Regions from separate parts of the Desulfocicer niacini genome, predicted to be linked through region 2. Evidence: riboswitches for the same ligand, from Rfam matches in the RefSeq annotation. Region 2 holds a riboswitch; the other holds the start of a gene.
What was found. Region 2 has a riboswitch for thiamine pyrophosphate ahead of thiE (thiamine phosphate synthase). Riboswitches for the same ligand answer to the same signal wherever they lie in the genome.
Positions count from the first base shown of each region.

Region 1: it holds a riboswitch for thiamine pyrophosphate, as region 2 does, so the genes downstream of both, thiM (hydroxyethylthiazole kinase) here and thiE (thiamine phosphate synthase) in region 2, are expected to answer to the same signal.

Region 1 covers NZ_BAAHYK010000014.1:114,439-117,655, reverse strand. The annotation lists gene ACYQ2M_RS09625 (oxidoreductase) at 1-844, opposite strand, end outside; TPP riboswitch at 1,047-1,152, shown strand; gene thiM (hydroxyethylthiazole kinase) at 1,386-2,255, shown strand; gene ACYQ2M_RS09615 (Nramp family divalent metal transporter) at 2,754-3,217, shown strand, end outside.
Region 2 covers NZ_BAAHYK010000030.1:1,226-4,442, forward strand. The annotation lists gene ACYQ2M_RS16115 (trimethylamine methyltransferase family protein) at 1-800, shown strand, start outside; TPP riboswitch at 1,041-1,141, shown strand; gene thiE (thiamine phosphate synthase) at 1,455-2,135, shown strand; gene thiC (phosphomethylpyrimidine synthase ThiC) at 2,139-3,217, shown strand, end outside.

The DNA.
Region 1 (3,217 bases), on a different contig from region 2:
CCCGGGCAGCCTCTCTGTAGTAAACTTCCCGCTCTTCTGACTTTGAGGTACCAGCCCTGGAGGGAAGATATTTTCCAGATTCAAAGGTACCGCCGCTCATCTCAATGGCATCCATGCCACGGTGTTCAAGCATCTGACAAACCGTTATCATCTCATCTACGGTCATCCCGTCTTCAAGAAAATCCTCGGAGTTGATTTTAACCATTATGGGAAATGAGGTTCCCACCCGTTGTCTGATCTCTTCGTAAACCTGGACGAGCAACCTTGCCCGGTTTTCAAGGGTTCCCCCATATTCATCATCCCTTTTATTATAATGGGGCGATAAAAACTGACTGAGCAGATAGCCGTGGGCTGCATGGATTTCTATGGCATCAAAGCCAGCTTTTACAGCTCTATCAGCAGCATCCCCAAAGGATTTAACGGTTTTATCAATATCATCAACCGTCATGGCAGACGCTTTTTTAACATCTTTTTTAAAAACATCTGAAGGGGCAAAAGGGGCATAGGCGTCTTTTCCGATGCCATGTTTTCCGGCATGGGCCAGTTGCACGGCAACAAGACCGCCATTTTGGTGAACAGCCGAAGTAACCTGGTTCAGGCTGCCAATCATGTCATCTGAATAGATGCCCATCTGCCGGGGACCGGCCTGCCCTTCCCTTGTCACATGGGCGTGCCCTGTGATAATAAGCCCCACGTCCCCCTGGGCAAGTTGTGCCATGCATTCCAACAGCTGGTCAGTGGCCTTTCCATCCAAATCTGCCATGGCCTCGTAGGTGGCGGATCTGACGAAGCGATTTTTTATATTCATTCCATTAATAGTGGTTGTTTCAAATAATGTAGACATTTTTTTCCTTTTCCTTACGGATTAAAATTTTGATGACGGGTCATAACATCGAGCAGGCATCATAATTGATGCTCTAAAATCAGGCATTTGAATAATAATGTCAATACCCCTTGGCCCAAAGAATCAAAAGGGTTCCTGTCATTATTTTTATAAGATTGGCTTGACAAGGCCATTCTCAAGGTTCATATTCAGGTAGTTGAATAGTGTTTGCTGGGGGCGCTGATAGCGGCTGAGAAGGATTGTTATGATCCTGTCCCTTGGAACCTGATGCGGATAATTCCGACGTAGGGAAGCTGATATTTACTTTTCAAATGATATCTTCCTTGTGAGTTTTCGTCCACAGCCCTTTGTCATGTGTAATACAACAAAAAGGGCTTGACGCTGGGTCACGGCATGTTTTACTGCCCCAATACCCCAAAACTTACAACGGTCTTTTCTATTACTCTTCCATCTTGTTCCGATTTTAATTTTTTTAAAAACAACATGAAAAATCGTTCTGGAATTCGCCCAGGGCTTTTTTTATTGTTGATGGATTTTTTTTATGATGGAACACCACGCATTGGCCAGGCAGATATTCAATCTGTGCACCAAAATCCGTGAACAAAGGCCCCTTGTGCATGTGATCACCAATTTTGTGGTGATGAATCAGACGGCAAATGCTCTGCTGGCCCTGGGGGCCTCTCCCACCATGTCCTGGGCCAAAGAAGACGCTGAACACATGTCAAACATTTCAGATGCCCTGTGCATTAACATGGGCACCCCCCTGAAAGACCGCATTGAGGTGATGAAAACACTCATGGGCCATGCCCAGGAGATGAATAAACCCGTTGTTTTAGACCCGGTGGGCTCCGGTGCCGGTGCCCATAGAACAGGCATTGCAAAATCACTTTTTTCACTTGCGCCCCACAAGATAATCAGGGGCAATGCCTCTGAAGTCTGTTCACTGGTGGATGATAATCACACAACAAGGGGGGTTGACAACACCATCTCCCTGAAAACCGCCAAGAAAATATTGATGGGACATGGCAGAACCCAGGGCAGCGAAAACAAACTTAACGAAGATCAGCCCGGGTGGCAGGCCCTCTTGACATCGGCATCTGCTTTGATTATCAGCGGAGAGAATGACATGATCCTTGGGACGGATCAACGCATGATACTCAAAAACGGAACCCCATTGATGAACGCCGTCACCGGTACAGGATGCATACTGTCTGCCATGACAGCCGCCTTTTATGCTGTTGCCGAGAATGGGTTTGACGCTGCCGTTGCCGCCGCTGCAGTGGCCGCCATCGCAGGGGAGCTTGCCGCTGAAAAAGCTGCAGGACCGGGAACCTTCATGCCCCATTTCATGGATGCATTATACCACATGGACCAGGAGACCCTGACAAAACGCCTGAATGCGGAGAATTGACGGCAACATTGATTACGACATCCATGTCCTGGCGGACACAACGAAAAATGAAAATGGCAATATGCCGCCGCCCCCCCCCCGACGGGCAATGGCCCCGGACCGGAACTGTAGACAGCTCGATTGTCCGGTTCCTATTGACCATCGGGGGGGCGGCTCTGCCGAGGTTGCCTTGAAGGCTGCCTTTTCATATAACGGTCATATCCTGGAGGACACAACGAAAATAGGGTCGTAGACGCGGAGCCAAATGGCATTATGCCGCCCCTCCCCCGACGGGCAATGGTCCCGGACTGGAACTGTAGACAGCTCGATTGTCCGGTTCCTATTGACCGTCGGGGGAGGGGCTCTGCTGAGGTTGCCTTGAAGGCTGCCTTTTCACATAAAAAATACATGGCTGTAACCACCAGCCACAACGAATAATGAAAAAGTAGTTGCGGTTAGAACCCAGTACCCAGTACCCGCTTTTTCATATATAAAACTTTTAAATAAAAGGAAAAAAACATGGAAGAAATTCAAACGATAAAACCTTCCCGCCTGAAGGGCATTCTGTCCGCATTTGGACCGGCATGGCTCATCAGTGCTGTGGCAGCCGGTCCCGGCACCACATTAAGCGTTGCAAAGGCCGGTGGAACATACGGCTACAGTTTTTTGTGGGTCATTATTCTAAGTGTTGTGCTGGCCTTTGTCTGTCAGTACATGGCCGCGAAAACCGCATTGATCGGGGGCAAAGGCATCGTCTCCATTGTTGAAGAAAAATGGGGAAAGGCTCTTGCCTGGTTCGTGGCCGTGGATGCCCTGGTCGTCATCTGGCTATGCAACGTGATTTTATTAAAAATTCTGGTGGCGGTGACGGAATTTGTCACCGGATTTACCACGCCTTTATGGGGACTTTTTTTTGTGGCTGTTTTCTATGGACTTGTGGCCATGGGCGGCTATAAACCCATAGAAAGGATCTGTAAGGTGGT
Region 2 (3,217 bases):
CCCTGGCCGGGGATCAGGGGGAAATGCTCATGGCCATGGCCCGTCATAACATTGCCATATGCATATCTCCCTGCCCGTCGGCGGGCATGACTGGTCCCTGTTCCGTCATGGGGAATGTGGTTCTTAATAATTGTGAAGTGTTAAGCACACTTGTTCTGATTCAGTTGATTCAGCCGGGACTGCCTGTTTTTTATGGCGCGTTTCCCTGTGGTACGGACATGCGCTCCATGTGTGTTACCCTGGGAGGACCGGAGAGCCGAACCATGGCAGATCTGGCTGCGGATGTGGCCAAGCGCTATGGGCTCCTTACCCGGGGTAATGTGGGCATGAACGATTCCCAGGAGTGTGATTTCCATGCCGGCGCGGAGTCCATGTTTAACTTTGTGTGTGACACCCGGAACCGCATCAATTTCCTCCCCGGCTGCGGTATCCTGGCGGGTTTTGCTTCGGCCTCCCGGGAGAAGCTGATCATGGATGCGGAACTGGCCGATTATGTCCGGGGGTACACGGCATTTAGAGAAAGCCGACTGGATTCCCTTGATAATGTGGTGGATCTGCTTGTTAATTTAGGACCCCATGATAGTTTTATGACAAGTCCACACACACTTGCTGGATTTAAAACCGAACTGTTTCATCCCCGACTGTTTCCCCGGACCAACTATGACAAATGGGCTGCCCGGGAAAAATCCCTGGTTCAGCAGGCCTCGGACCGGGCAGATGAAATGCTGGCGGCCTATACCCTCCCGCCCATTGATCTGAATCTGAAAAAAGAATTGGAACAGATTGTGCTCAATTCTTAGACAATCAAAGGCAGTCTGAATATAAATACCTTTGCCAACCGGATAAGACCCTGGAATCCGATATGAGCCTTATATCTTTGGTTAGTTCATCAGGCATATGATGCGTTTTTTTAATCATAAATATACTGTGCCCTGTGATCCTTATCAAGGTAGATTGTAAAAATTGGCCAAGGCCTTATAGAATAACGATTTTAAAAAAATATTGACAAATTAGACTGAAAATTTCATACTTGTTGAAATTTTGTTTGCTGGGGGGGCTGTAAAAAGCTGAGAAGGTTAAAACCTGACCCTTGGAACCTGATACGGTTAATGCCGGCGTAGGGAAGCTATGGACATCTCGCAAGTCACTTCATATATTTTCCAAGAGAATTCCATTCCATTCCATTCACATCGTCATTTCCTGACCTGACAAGGCCAGATCCGTAGAGGTTCTTTTTGTTAACCGGCAGGGAGAGTTGTATCCGGGCGGGGGCAGCCTTGTATTATGGGCATTATTATCAAAAAATTCCGATTTTTATGGATATGGATGAATAATGTACATGCCGAACCCGTTGGTTTCGCCGAATAGGATGCCTGGCCCATAAAATAACTAAATCCCTCGTTTTTATAAAAATAAGGTCCGGAAACTGGATACTTGAGTCAAAGGATAGGGAAATGAAAGATACTGAAAATGTTAATCCTCAGGGAAAAATGGCCTTGCCCCAGGGAATTTATGGTATATTGGCGGAAAAATTTTCCCGGGGAAGGGACAATGTCACCGTGGCCCGACTCATGATTGAGGGGGGCATTGATATCATACAATACCGGGAAAAGCGCCATGAAAAAACCATGCAGAAGATGTATGAGGAATGTATGGCCATCCGGGAAATTACCTGGCAGGCGAAAATTCCTTTCATCGTCAATGATTTTGCCGATCTGGCCATGATGGTAAAGGCCGATGGGGTTCATGTGGGGCAGGATGATCTGCCGGTGAAGGCGTTGCGAAATCTGGTGGGGACTAAAATGATGATCGGGTGTTCCACCAACTGCCCGGATCATGCAAAAAAAGCCATTAAAGATGGGGCAGATCACATCGGGGTGGGACCGATTTTTGCCACCCGGACCAAAGAGGATGCCGCTGATGTTGTGGGCTTGTCCTATCTTCATCATGTTGCCACCCGGTATACCATTCCCTTTGCTGCCATTGGCGGGATTAAAAAGGACAACCTTGCAGAAGTCGTGGCAACGGGTGCCCGGTGCATCTGCCTTGTAAGTGAGATTGTGGGGGCAGACGATATTCCTGCCACCATCCGAGAAATAAAAAAAATATACAATGACTCAATTGAAGGAATATAAAAAATGAGCACATATACCACCCAGATGGACGCTGCCAGAAAAGGCATTGTAACCCCCCAGATGACAGATGTACTTGCCATGGAAAGGATTTCCGAAAAAGACCTTCTGGCGGGAATTGCCGCAGGAGAGATTACCCTGCCTGCCAATATTCACCATAAAAATCTCAAGGGCATTGCCATTGGCAGGGGATTAACGACCAAGGTGAATGTCAATCTCGGGGTGTCAAAAGACTGCTGTCATTTTGACCTGGAGCTTGATAAAGCCGACATGGCCGTTGCCATGAAGGCGCATTCGGTGATGGATCTTTCTGTCTCGGGGGATACCCGGGCCTTTAGAAAAAAGCTGGTGGAGAAAATGCCCGTGATGATCGGCACGGTTCCCATATACGACACCCTTACCCGTACGGGAAAAAAGGGGGAAGAGATCACCCTTGAAGAGTGGTTTGAAACCGTTGAGATACATGCGGCGGACGGGATTGATTTTATCACCATCCATGCAGGTTTAACCCAGAAAGTGGTGCAGAGTATCCACACCAATCCCAGACTTACAGGGGTGGTGAGCCGGGGCGGGGCCATTCTCATGGAATGGATGATTAAAAATAAAAAAGAAAATCCCTTTTATGAGCATTTTGACAGGCTTTTGGATATCTGTGAAAAAAATGATATCTGCATCAGCCTTGGCGATGGCCTGCGCCCTGGCTGTCTGAAAGACGCCACGGACGGTCCCCAGATTGAAGAGTTGATTACCCTGGGGGAACTGACCAAAAGCGCTTGGAAAAAGAACGTACAGGTAATGATCGAAGGGCCGGGCCATGTGCCGTTGAATGAGATTGAAATGAACATGAAGCTTCAGAAAAAGCTCTGCCACAATGCTCCTTTTTATGTGCTGGGGCCCCTGGTGACGGATATTGCACCGGGATATGATCACATCACCTCTGCCATTGGCGGCGCTTTGGCTGCCATGCACGGGGCAGATTTTCTCTGTTATGTCACCCCGGCGGAGCATCTGCGCCTGCCTGAGCTTTCCGATGTGAAAGAGGGGATCATGGCTTCCCGCATTGCAGCCCATGCTGCTGATATTGC